DNA from 4 places in the Rhodoferax sediminis genome. Region 1 is predicted to be linked to each of the others. Evidence: predicted binding sites of a transcription regulator. Region 1 holds the regulator's gene; each other region holds the start of a gene.
What was found. The regulator sigma-54, encoded in region 1, starts transcription at its own class of promoters, with help from an activator protein. The targets are predictions, from matches to a motif close to TGGCANGNAANCTGCTTT.
Positions count from the first base shown of each region.

Region 2: a site for sigma-54 is predicted at 2,072-2,089, ahead of urtA (urea ABC transporter substrate-binding protein). Genes of this name have one in related genera too.
Region 3: a site for sigma-54 is predicted at 2,094-2,111, ahead of EUB48_RS04130 (PEP-CTERM sorting domain-containing protein). Genes of this name have one in related genera too.
Region 4: a site for sigma-54 is predicted at 2,007-2,024, ahead of EUB48_RS00485 (pilin). Genes of this name have one in related genera too.

Region 1 covers NZ_CP035503.1:262,333-265,538, reverse strand. Annotated here, with positions in the region: gene EUB48_RS01300 (THUMP domain-containing class I SAM-dependent RNA methyltransferase) at 1-874, opposite strand, end outside; gene EUB48_RS01295 (RNA polymerase factor sigma-54) at 871-2,463, opposite strand; gene lptB (LPS export ABC transporter ATP-binding protein) at 2,618-3,206, opposite strand, start outside.
Region 2 covers NZ_CP035503.1:2,891,298-2,894,503, forward strand. Annotated here, with positions in the region: gene urtB (urea ABC transporter permease subunit UrtB) at 1-708, opposite strand, end outside; gene urtA (urea ABC transporter substrate-binding protein) at 747-2,024, opposite strand; gene EUB48_RS13940 (urease subunit gamma) at 2,288-2,590, shown strand; gene EUB48_RS13945 (urease subunit beta) at 2,603-2,932, shown strand; gene ureC (urease subunit alpha) at 2,932-3,206, shown strand, end outside.
Region 3 covers NZ_CP035503.1:854,398-857,603, reverse strand. Annotated here, with positions in the region: gene EUB48_RS21595 (group II intron maturase-specific domain-containing protein) at 80-433, opposite strand; gene EUB48_RS21590 (reverse transcriptase domain-containing protein) at 393-827, opposite strand; gene EUB48_RS04130 (PEP-CTERM sorting domain-containing protein) at 1,253-2,038, opposite strand; gene EUB48_RS04125 (hypothetical protein) at 2,231-3,206, opposite strand, start outside.
Region 4 covers NZ_CP035503.1:92,555-95,760, reverse strand. Annotated here, with positions in the region: gene EUB48_RS00495 (hypothetical protein) at 1-301, opposite strand, end outside; gene tfpZ (TfpX/TfpZ family type IV pilin accessory protein) at 372-1,136, opposite strand; gene EUB48_RS00485 (pilin) at 1,447-1,968, opposite strand; gene EUB48_RS00480 (GspE/PulE family protein) at 2,122-3,206, opposite strand, start outside.

The DNA of each region.
Region 1 (3,206 bases):
GTGCGTCGCCGCCGCGGAATTCCACCGCGGCGCCGACGCCGGCGCGCGCCGCGTTGCGCTGCGCGAAATCCACCATCCGGTGCGCCACGTCACTGCCAAATATGGGTGCGGCCGGTGTCGTTTGTGCCGCCAGCGCTTCGTTTTTGATAGCGGACCAGACATGACTCTGGAACGGCAACAGCTTCTCGAAGCCGAAGCGGCGCAGCGACCCCGGCGCGATGCGGCAGGCGATTTGCGCCGCCTCGATCGCGATCGTGCCGCTGCCGCAGCACGGGTCGTACAGCGGCGTCGCGGCATCCCAGCCGCTGGCGGCCAGCATGGCGGCGGCCAGCGTTTCCTTCAGCGGGGCCTCGCCCTTGTCCTCGCGCCAGCCGCGCTTGAACAGCGGCTCACCCGAGGTGTCGATGTAGAGCAGGGCGCGGTCGGTCGTCAGGTGCAGGTAGATACGCGCGTCGGGCCACTGGGTGTCCACGTCGGGGCGCACGCCGCTCTTGTGGCGGAAGCGGTCGGCAATCGCGTCCTTGATTCTGAGCGCGGCAAAGTTCAGGCTGGTCAACGGGCTGTGCTGCGCCGTGACCTCGACCTTGAAGGTCTGCCGGGTCGTGAACCAGATCTCCCAGGCCACGCTGGCGGCGGCGTGGTACAGATCCTGTTCGTTGCGATACTCGGTGTTGGAGAGCTCGACCAGCACGCGCTGGGCCAGCCGGCTGTGCAGGTTCAGCAGCAGCGCATCGCGCCACGACGCGTTAAGCTGCACGCCGCCGCGCAGCGTCTGCAGATCCCGCTCGGCGGCGCCGGTGATGCGCTGCGCCTCCAGGCCCAGCAAGGCTTCCACGCCGGCCGCGCAGGGCAGAAAAAGTTGCAGCTGGTTCACAGGGTTTTTCTCAGGTTGGTGGGGGCGATCCGCAGCGCCTCGCGGTATTTGGCCACGGTGCGGCGCGCGCACTCGATGCCCTGTTCCTTCAGCATGTCGGCAATCTGGTTATCGCTGAGCGGCTTGCAGGGATCTTCAGCCGCCACAAACTGCTTGATCAGTGCGCGCACTGCTGTGCTCGAGGCATTGCCGCCGGTTTCGGTGCCCAGGCCCGAGCCAAAGAAGTATTTGAGCTCGAAGGTGCCATACGGCGTGGCCATGTACTTGGCGGTGGTCACGCGCGAGATGGTGGACTCGTGCAGGCCGAGTTCGTCGGCAATCTCGCGCAGCACCAGCGGGCGCATCGCCAGCTCGCCGTGCACAAAGAAGCTCTTTTGCCGCTCCACGATGGCGTTGGCCACGCGCAGGATGGTGTCGAAACGCTGCTGGATGTTCTTGATGAACCAGCGCGCCTCCTGCAGCCGCTGCTGCAGCGCCGCGTGGTTCGACGCATCGCGCCCGCCGCTCTTGTGTTGCTTGAGTGCATTGGCATAGATGTCGTGCACGCGCAGGCGCGGCATCACGTCGGGATTGAGCTGCACGCGAAACTTGGGCTGGCCGCCGCGCCCGACGTTGGTCACGATCACGTCGGGCACCACGATATTGCGCTCGACCTGCACGAAGCGCCGCCCCGGCTTGGGCTCGAGCCGGCCGATCAGCGCCATGGCGGCCTTGACCTGCGCTTCAGTGGCGCCGCACAGCTGCACCAGTCGCCGCACGTCGCGCCGCGCCAGCAGGTCCATGGGCTGGGCGCACATGCGCAGCGCCACCTCGACGACCTCCTGGCGCGCCGGGTCGCCGTGATCAAAGTCCTGCAGTGCGCGCAGCTGCAGCGCCAGGCATTCGCCCAGATGCCGCGCGCCGACGCCCGTGGGCTCCAGGTGCTGCAAGAGCGACAACGCCACCGTGAAACACTGCACCAGTTCCTCCACCTGCGCCTCGTCGGTGCCGGCCAGCCCTTCGGCCAGCGACTGCAGCGTGTCTTCCAGGTAGCCGTCGTCATTCAGCGATTCGATCAGGAAGTGCAGCGCGGCGCGGTCTTCCTGCGACAGGCGCAGTGAGAGCGCCTGGCGGTGCAGGTGCGACTGCAGCGATTCCTGACTGCCCGCCAGCTCGGTGGCATCCATTGCATCCGCGTCGCCCAGGTTGTTGCTGCGCGCGGGCGCGTCGCCGCCCCATTCGCTGTCGTCGGGCCGGACCTCGCTGGTGCCGTCACCGTCCCAGCTTTGCTCTTCGTCGCGGCCCGACAGCGGAAATTCAGCATCATTTTGAGCTGTAGCCCTCATGTCGTCCTGGCTACCAGCTACCGAATTAGTAGCAAAATCGGTGTCACGGTCGTCTTCGCGCACCCGCGTGTCGGACTGCGCCAGGCCGAATTCCTCGCGCGGCGCTTCCAGCTCGGCGACCTCCAGGAACGGGTTGTCATCGAGCATCTGCTCCACTTCCTGGCTCAGCTCCAGCGTCGAGAGCTGCAGCAGCCGGATCGACTGCTGCAGCTGCGGCGTCAGCGCCAGATGCTGCGAAATGCGAAGTGACAGGCCCTGCTTCATGGCGTCAGGCGACCGCCGCGCCGCCCCAAGGAGAAGCAGTACACGCAATGGCAAGCGCGGGGAGCACCCGGCCGGCGCCGGGCCGCCCCAAGGCGGCCGACGGCCCCCTCGGGGGGCAGCGCAGTACACGCAGTGACAAGCGTGGGGGCCATATTCACATGCGGAAATGCTCGCCCAGGTACACCCGGCGCACATCGGCGTTGTCGACGATCTCCGAAGGGGTGCCCTGCGCCAGCACGTGGCCATCATTGATGATGAAGGCATGGTCACAGATGCCCAGGGTTTCGCGCACGTTGTGGTCGGTGATGAGCACGCCGATGCCCCGGCTCTTGAGGAAAACGATGATGCGCTGGATCTCGATCACCGCGATCGGGTCGATGCCGGCAAATGGCTCGTCGAGCAGGATGAAGCGCGGCTGCGTCGCCAGCGCGCGCGCAATCTCGACGCGCCGGCGCTCGCCGCCCGACAGCGACAGCGCGGACGAATCGCGCAGGTGCTCCACCCGCAGGTCCTGCAAGAGCGTCGTGAGACGCTCCTCGATCTCGCTTTTGGACAGCGCACGGCCGGCCTGGTCGCCATCGGCGCCATGGCGCTGCAGCTCCAGCACCGCGCGCACGTTTTCTTCCACCGTGAGTTTGCGAAAAATCGACGCCTCCTGCGGCAGATAGCTCAGGCCCAGGCGCGAACGGCGGTGGATCGGCATGTGTTCGACCGGGCCGCCGTCGATGGTGATCTCGCCGGCG
Region 2 (3,206 bases), 1.8 Mb from region 1:
GACGCCGCTGAAAATCGCGTTGATGCGGTCGCCCCAGACCAGCCGGCTGTCGATGCTGCGCACCGCCGCCCGCAGTGCTGCCTTGACTGCGGCATTGTCTTCCTTGCCCAGGCGCTCGTTGAGCAGCAGTTTGACCTCGGGGCTGCGGCCGGTCGCCAGCGTCGCGGCCGCTTCGAGCCGGTGCGTCAGATCGGGGCTGTCGAGCATGCTGGCGGCGCGCACGCGCTCGAGCCTGGCCTTGATCTGCGGATTGCTTTCGGCCGCCAGCGCCTTCTCCACCAGCGGCAGGTGCGATTCGTCGGGCTCGTTCAGCAGCGTCTGCACCGCGTCCGCACGCACCTTCTCATCAGGGCTGGACAGCTTGAGCGCTGCCATCGCGGAGTCGAGCGTGCCGCGCAGCAGGTTGCTGTTGACCACATCCTCGGCATCGTCAGGCACCTTCAGCGGGCTGCCAGTGACGGGATCGTAGCCCTTCCCGTTCCTCATGACATAGACATGGGCGGGCGTGGTCTTGACCGCGTCATCGGCCAGGGCCTGGAGAAAGTCGGCTGTTTTCGCATCGGCGCTCAAGACCGCCTTGTTGATGGCAGCCACGCGGTCGCTGGCGTCGCCCGTCGCCATGACCACGGCCTCATCCGGTGTCAGCGCGTGAGCGGCACCTGCCATCAGCAGTGCCGCCAACACCGCCTGGATCGATCGCCGAAGCATGAAGAATCTCGCCAGGGAATGGGCCGGTGCCCACTTGCTCAGGACGACTTGCCGGCCGGATAGTCGGGCTTCTTGTCGTCGCCTTCGATGAAGGGACTCCAGGGCTGGGCCTTGATCGGTGCCGGCGTCCTCCACACCACGCTGAACTGGCCGTCGCCACGAATCTCGCCGATGAACACCGGCTTGTGCAGATGGTGGTTCTTCGGGTCCATCTCGACGGTGAATCCGTCCGGCGCCTTGAAGGTCTGACCGGCCATCGCCGCGATCACCTTGTCGGTGCCGGTGGATTTCGCCTTCTCCACCGCCTGCTTCCACATGTGGATGCCGATCCATGTCGCTTCCATCGGGTCATTGGTCAGCGGCTTGTCCGCCTGACCCGGCAGCTTCTTGGCTTTGGCGTACTCGCTCCACTGCTGGATAAAGGCGGCGTTGGTCGGATTTTTGAGCGACATGAAGTAATTCCACGCAGCCAGGTGCCCCACCAGCGGCTTCGCATCGACGCCGCGCAGCTCTTCCTCGCCCACCGAGAAAGCCACCACCGGCACGTCCTTGGCTTTCAGGCCAGCGTTGCCGAGTTCCTTGTAGAACGGCACATTGGAGTCGCCGTTGATGGTGGAGATCACGGCCGTCTTGCCGCCCTGCGAGAACTTCTTGATGTCGGCCACGATGGTCTGGTAATCGCTGTGACCGAATGGGGTGTATTTTTCATCAATGTCCGAGTCCTTCACACCCTTGCTATGCAAAAAGGCGCGCAGGATCTTGTTCGTGGTGCGCGGGTACACGTAGTCGGTGCCCAGCAGCACGAAGCGGCGGGCGCCCCCGCCTTCCCTGCTCATGAGGTAATCCACGGCGGGAATGGCCTGCTGGTTGGGCGCGGCACCGGTGTAGAACACGTTCTTCGACAGCTCCTCGCCTTCGTATTGCACCGGATAGAACAGCAGGCCGTTCATTTCTTCGACCACCGGCAGCACCGACTTGCGCGATACCGAGGTCCAGCAGCCGAAGATCACGGCCACCTTGTCCTGCCCCAGCAACTGCTTGGTCTTCTCGGCGAACAGCGGCCAGTTGGACGCCGGGTCGACGACCACGGGTTCGAGCTGTTTGCCCATGACACCGCCGTGCTTGTTGATGTCCTCGATGGTCATCAACGCCATGTCTTTCAGCGCCGTCTCTGAAATCGCCATCGTGCCCGACAGCGAATGCAGGATGCCAACCTTGATGGTGTCCTGCGCGAACGCCTGAGGCGCAAAGGCAAACGCGCCGCTGGCAACGGCAGCCGCCACGGCGACCGCCTTGAGATTCCCTCGTCGGTTCATTTCTCTTCTCCAAGAAAGTTGCGATCCACAATCAGATCGAGCCGGTATCAGCAAGCTCCATGCCAGGCCCGTGCGTCCCGCTCGCGAGCGCACAGCCATCGAAATCGCTCACGAACGCACCGTTTCGGGCATCGCGCGGCACCTGCAAGGTGCGTTGGATGCCAGACGGCGGGGCCGCACCTGAAAAATGCGCCGGGGGTGTGCCTGGAACGCAAGTTGCTGCACAATGAATCGCCCATTCCGCCTGACCTGATCTGCACCCCATGGAACTGACGCCGCGCGAAAAAGACAAGCTCCTGATCTTCACGGCCGCCCTGCTGGCCGAGCGCCGGCGTGCGCGCGGGCTCAAGCTCAACTACCCCGAAGCCGTGGCACTGATCTCCGCCGCGGTCATGGAGGGCGCGCGCGACGGCAGGACGGTGGCACAGCTCATGAGCGAAGGCCGCACCATCCTGACCCGTGCCGACGTGATGGACGGCATCGCCGAGATGATCGCCGACATCCAGGTGGAAGCCACCTTTCCCGACGGCACCAAACTGGTCACGGTGCACCAGCCCATCATCTGAAAGGATGACTTCATGATCCCCGGAGAACTCTTCACCGACGATGGCGAGCACCTGCTGAACGCGGGGCGCCGCACGCTCCCCATGGCGGTGCAAAACACGGGCGACCGGCCCATTCAGGTCGGCTCGCACTACCACTTCGCGGAAACCAACGCCGCGCTGCGCTTCGATCGTGCCGCGGCGCGCGGCATGCGCCTGAACATCACGTCCGGCACCGCCGTGCGTTTCGAGCCGGGCCAGCAGCGCACGGTGGAGCTGGTGGACTACGCCGGGGAGCGCCGCGTGTTCGGCTTTCACGGCGACGTCATGGGGGCGCTCGATGCGCCGTCCCCAGGAGCCGCGTGATGGCCAGCATCGGGCGGCGCGCCTATGCCGAAATCTTCGGCCCCACAGTGGGCGACCGGATCCGGCTCGCGGACACGGACCTGATCGTTGAAGTGGAGCAGGACCTCACCCTGCGCGGCGGCGGCTACGGCGAGGAAGTGAAGTTCGGCGGCGGCAAGACCATCCGCGACGGTATGGCGCAGAGCCAGCGCACGCGCGCCGAAGGCGCGATGGACACGGTCCTGACGAACGCGCTGATCATCGATCACTGGGGCATCGTCAAGGCCGACATCGG
Region 3 (3,206 bases), 590 kb from region 1:
GATCCGCAGGTGCTGCGGCAGTCACCTTAAACACACATCAGCAAGCGCCGCCAGCTCGGAGATCGAGTAGGCTGAGCGGTTACCCCCTCAGCCCTCTCACGCCACCGTACGTGCGGTTCCGCATACGGCGGTTCAAACAGGACGCTGGAGATGCTGGTGGACAGTCACCAGCGAGACCAGCCCGAGTTGCGTGAAGTATTTCGGCGGCAAGGCTGCGGTCATATGCTTGGCCCCGGCGTTCCACCAAGGGCCCCGCCCGTTGACGCTGGATTTCCATGCGCGTTGGGCCTAAAGCCCATGTGCGCGCAGTTTCGACTCCCGCGTTTTCGCGGCGCTTCCATTGCCGCCAGACGATGCAGCGCAGTCGCCTGCGCAACCATGTATCAAGCTCTTCAACAGGCCGCCGGCTCTGGGTCAGGCTGAAGTAATTCATCCATCCCCTCAGAACCGGATTGAGCATCGCGATGATCCGGGCCAGTTGACCTGCCCCGGCCTTGACGGCACGGTTCGCGCATGCGCCCTTTCAGGCGCTCGATGCTCTGCTTGGCGATACGGATTTTGCTGGCTTGGTGCACCGTAACGCTGTAGCCCAGGAACTTGTGCACCCACGGTCTTGCTACGGCACTCTTGGTCTCGTTCACAGTGAGTTTGAGCCGCTTTACAAGAAAGCTCCTCACCCCCGCCATGATCCGTTGCCCCGTCCGCTGACTGCTGACGTAGATGTTGCAGTCATCCGCGTACCTGCAGAACGACAGCTTGCGACGTTCCAATTCCCGGTCGAGATCGGTCAGCAAGATGTTGGACAGCAGCGGCGACAGGGGCCGCATTGGGGCGTTCCCTTCGTCTTGGCCACCTGCATCCCGTCAGCCATCATCCCGGCCTCAAGGAATCTGCGAATCAATCTCAGAACCCATGAGTCTTGTACCTGTCGCGCCACCCGCGCCACCCACTTTCACGCTTATGCTTGTCGGATCTACGCCGCACCGCTTCCGTGCAAGTTTCGGGCTTTAGTGAATTGGGCCACCTCACCCCCGCTACGACGCCTCATATCCGCTCGCCTGGAGTCAGGCCAGCGCTTTGCCCTACAGCTTCCTTCAGATTCGCAGTCGCCCGCGAAACCCTTGTCTTGGGCTAACACTTCCCCTTGCCGGGCGTATAGAGGACTTTCACCTCCAAGTAAGTGCGCCCTGCCGGGCGCACCATAAAAAAAAGCCCCGTGATTTCTCACAGGGCTCCATGAAGCTGAAGATTCTCAGGACTTCATTTTGCGGCGGGTCATGAATCCCAAGCCAAGCAGGGCAAGACCAAACAGGCTCAGCATGGACGGCTCGGGCACTGCCAAGCGGAACTGGCCGTTATTGGAAAGATTCAGATCGGTCGTGCTATTTGCAGCAACCGTACCGAAGTTGGTACCAAACGCAGTGTTGTAATCAGTCACCAAGTTCGCATTGACATTCGGCGTATTTCCAAGAATGACGTTGGTGGTGGCAAAACCAAGAAGCAGGCCCGTCGGCGAATTAGCGATAGACGCAAGATCGTTCATGGCGCTGTCAAAGAAATAGCCGGTAGCCAGACTGGTCGCCTTGAAGATGAACGAAATCGTGCCATTTGGCAGCACGCTGTTCGCCAAGAGGACGGCGCTGCCCGCCTGAAGGGTAAAGGTGCCTATATTTGTGGCGCCGGAGAAAACGTTCAGGGAGCCACCGGGATTGAAGCTAAGGGGCCCGCCAACCGACCCGGAGCCCGACCCAATAAACTTGGCCGTGAGGGCTGGATTCAGGAGAGTGGAGCCATCAGCGCTCAAATTCAAGAAACTGCCAACTTCGTTGAATGTAAAGTTAGTACCCACAAAAGTATTGTGCACATAAGCCGTGCCGGTCAGGTCCAGATAGTCATGCACCAGAACAGGCGCATTGCCGCCGGCCCCATCGGTGTCCAGATACCAGTTGGTCAACGTGGCGGAAGCAGGCGCAGACAGCGAGAACAAGCTCGCAGCGACTGCAGCACCGGCCAAGAGTTTTTTCATCATCGTCTTCATGGTGGCTTCCCCTAGTAGTTCAGTGGTTGGGTGTAATCGACTTCTCGCGAAGAGATAAGCAGATTGCGTGCCAGAAGATCGATCAATCTATAAGTTGTTGATTTATCTCGAAAAATGCCGGTTTTACGTGATTCTTGCGAAATCGAGCCGGCACTGGTGTAAAGAATTTCGACGATATTTCCGCGACTTCCTTCAGAAATAGTAGGTCCCCAACACCTGCACCAGCCGACGATCGGGCAATACGCCGAAGTCGCTGGTGGCGTTGCCCATGTTCTGCTGCAGCTGCAGGGTCAGGTCGAACTTGGCCCAATGGTGGCGCAGCTCGACCCAGGCGAGCCGGCTGTTGTCGTCGGGGTTAAGGCGGAGGTAAGCGGTCAAATCCAGATTTTTGAGCCAGAGGCTCTTTTGCGTGACGTAAATCAGGTAGGCCTGCCGGGACGCCAGATCCTGAAGCTGCAGTGCTCCACCAAGGTAGGCGAGCTGGCTGGCGGGCGCCGTGCTCGAGGCGCCCAGCGCGGCCCAGTTGGACTGGTTCAGCGCAAAGCCGTTGTATTCGTATTCGGCGGTGATCGACAGCTTGCTGCTTGTGGTGTAGGTGACGCCCCCCACAAAGCGATTGCGCGTGGACGTGCTGCTGGATGGCAAGGACAACGCGCGGCTCAGCAAATCGGGCTCCTTGCTTCGCGTCAATTCCATATGGGCGACAGCGGCGTCCGATAGCAAGGCGGTCATATTGGCGCCCAGTGCGGGCGACAGGGCGGCGTCCTTGTATAGGAATAACTGGCTGCTGACGCGTTGCGACCACTGGGTGCCGAGTGCGACCAGGGCCCGATTGCGATTGTTGGTCGAGCCGAGGTCGGGGCTCCAGCCCGCCGCGTTGGGGCTATCCGCCAGCTTGGGCGAGAGGGCAACCGACAGCGAGCCACCGCTCCACAGCCGCTGCGCGCGCAGCATGACGCTGCCCTGGCGGTTTTCGCGCAGCGCAAACGGGTCGGCGGTGGTCACGACGCGAAGGCCGCCATCGCGGAAAAAATCGGTCGGGTTGTAGCCGTAGCCCGGCCCATAGCGCAGGTTGATGCGGCCAAACTCCAGCACCGTGTCCCGACTCTCGGGCTGCCAGCTCAAGTAAGCCTCGCGCAGGGTGTTCACGGTCGCGTCGGCGCCGGAG
Region 4 (3,206 bases), 170 kb from region 1:
GCGCAGCCACCCCCGCCAATTGTGGATAGCGAACCTGCAGCGCCGCCCAGCCCTCACGCGCCTCCACACAGCGCTTGGGCTCGTGAATGCGGCAAATACGTGCCAGCGTGTCGCGCGCGACCTCGGGCTGGCCATTCAGGCCGGCCGCCAGCGCATAGCGGAAGAGCACCGGCGTCACGATGCGGTCCACGCCAATGCGCGCCGACTCCATGCACAGGGTACGGTAGTTGTCCTCGGCCTTGAGGTAATCCGTGGCCACGCCCACAAACACCACGCCGAGCAGCGCAGTGAACGACAGCATGGCCCAACGCGGCACGCGCAACAACCGCCCGCCTGCCGGCGAAAGCCCCCTCGACGGCCCCCATCGCCCCTCAAAAAAACCCGTCATAAGGCGCGAAACCCGCCACCTCGCCATTCGGGCGCAACAGCGCGACCCAGTCGCCGCGCGCGATCACCGGCAGGAACCGAGCCTGCTGCGGGTCGAGCTTGAATGCGCGCAAGCGCGTGGCAAGGTCGGCGCTGTGGGCCGGGTCGTGCGCCAGCAGCACGGCCACCGGCCTGGACCGGGCCAGCACCCGGTCCCGCGCCTCGCTGTACGGCTGCCAGAACAGCGGCCGCTGTCCCGTGTCGGCACCACCCAATGCCATGAACAAGGCCTGGTTGCGCTCCTCACCGGGGCGCGCCGCCCGCGCGGCGAGCAGCCACGGCCCGGTGAGTGGCAGGCTGCGATATTGCGGCAGCGCCTGGGGCAGTTCGGGCGTGTACACGGCGTCCGCCGCGACGACGCGCAGGCGATCCACCTCGAACACCAGTGCGACGGGGCGCGCGATGTACACCGTATGCAAGCCGTAGAGCAGGGCGCCGAGTTGCAGCAGGCCGATCACCGCGAGGTCGCGCCTGAGGTGCGGCCAGCCCTTGGCCGGATTGAAAACGGCGAAGGTCAGCAGCGGCCCCAGCACCACGTCCACCGACACGACCAGAAGGAACAGATCGCGCCCGCCCGCCAGCAGGCGGTAGGCGTCGGGGTACCACAGGTCGAAGACGAGAGTCGCGGCCAGGGTCGCGAATGCAGCGGAGACCAGCAGATGCAGGCCCGCGGCGCGCAGGCGGGAGCGGAGGTTCAAACGTGCCAGCATGGTGGAGGGGTGTATTTTCTCAGGGTGGGCGCCTCGCGCCTGGTAATCGGCTTTACGTGCATGCTTCTGCCGGCGAAATGATTGGCGCCTGGGCTCCTATTTCCCCGAATCACTACGTTTTTAATAGCGGCTATTGTTTGACAGTCATGGGCTAGAGTCAGCTTTGATTGAGTAGATCAGGGCTATTTAGAATCTGGCTCAAATTTTCTTGCCAAGCATGCGTAGCCCAAAAATTGGCGGATAGTGGCGAGGTACATAGAGACGAAAAAGCCTCCGCGAGGAGGCTTCTTGCAAATGTGGCGTAGAAGAATTACTTGCAGGAGCCAGGCAGGTATTTATTGATCAGCGCCGTAGAACCCAGACACTTCCAGCCTGCGATTTGCGAACCTTGGTCTTTGTTCGCAGCGCTCACATCAATTGCGGTGGTCAAAGCCACGTCTTTGAAGGGCGAGAGTGTGAGGAAGTCGGTGGCCGGCGCAAGTGTTACGCCCAAAGCGGTGGCATCCGGTTTTACGGTAATCACGCCACTCGCACTGGTCCTGACGGATTGCACCATTTTCGTGGGGCCTGCACCAGCTGTGTCTGCGATGTTTGCTTCGCAACCCCAGCCGTCTGCAGTGCCTACAGAACTGACGCTCATCGTTTGCACGGCCTCACTGATGGATGTGCGGCACTGCGACGCAGCCAAAACCACTTCTGACATACGCGCCTTTACCGTGTAATCCTTGTACGCCGGCAACGCCACGGCCGCCAAAATACCGATGATCGCCACGACGATCATCAACTCGATCAGGGTGAAACCCTTTTGAACCTTTTGCATGGAACGCTTCATGAAAAACTCCTTGGTTGAAACTGAAATGCGAAGAAGTTACAGCAGGTTGCATGCCAGGGCGTTCATCCCGCTTTTTTGTGAACCTTTTCACGCATTGGCCGCTGCGGGCCGACGCTTTTTGACCCACTCAGACCAGGGGGCTGACAATTTTCGTCACTTAATGCAGACCGAGCGCACCTGTTTCAGGTCGGTCATGCCCAGCATGATCTTTTCCATGCCGTCCATCTTGAGGGTGCGCATGCCGCTCTCGACCGCGGCGGCGAAGATCTCGGACACGCGGGCGCGCTCCTGCACCAGCTTCTTCAGGATGTCGTCGGCAATCAGCAGTTCGTGCAGGCCGACGCGGCCCTTGTAGCCGGTTTTATTGCATTTGTCGCAGCCCACGGCGCGATAAAAGGTGAGCTTGCCGTCCTGGCCGTACTGCCCGGTCCAGGCCTCCAGCAGCTTTTGCGCCTCGCCGCCGGCATCTAGCTTCCACGCCACGGTGTGGCGCAGTTCGTCGGCGTATTCCTTGATGAAGTCGTTGATTTCCGCGGAAGTGGGCTCGTAGGCCTGCTTGCAGTCGCACAGCTTGCGCGCGAGCCGCTGCGCCAGGATGCCGAGCAGCGCATCGGAAAAGTTAAACGGGTCCATGCCCATGTCGAGCAGCCGCGTGATGGACTCGGGCGCGGAGTTGGTGTGCAGCGTGGAGAACACCAGGTGGCCGGTGAGCGAGGCCTCCACGCCCATGGACACCGTTTCCTTGTCGCGCGACTCGCCGACCATGATGACGTCGGGGTCGGCGCGCAAGAAGGCGCGCATGATGAGCGCGAAGTCGATGCCGGCCTTCTTGTTGATCTGGACCTGGCGCAGGCCTTTTTGCGTGATTTCAACCGGGTCCTCGGCGGTCCAGATCTTGGTCTCGGGCGTGTTCAGGTGCTTGAGGATGGAGTGCAGCGTGGTGGTCTTGCCCGAGCCGGTGGGGCCGCAGACATAGAACAGGCCATAGGGTTTTTCGATGGTCTTGACCAGGCGTGCCCGGTTGTGCGGTGTCAGGCCCAGCTTGTCGAGCGCAATGGGCTCGCCGCCGGCCAGGATCCGCATGACCACGTCTTCAACGCCGCCGGCGGAGGGAATGGTGGCGACGCGCAGCTCGATGTCGAGCGGGCCGTATTTCTTGAACTTGATCTTGCCGTCCTGCGGCTTGCGGCGCTCGGAGATGTCGAGGTCGCACATGATCTTCAGGCGCGTGACCATGG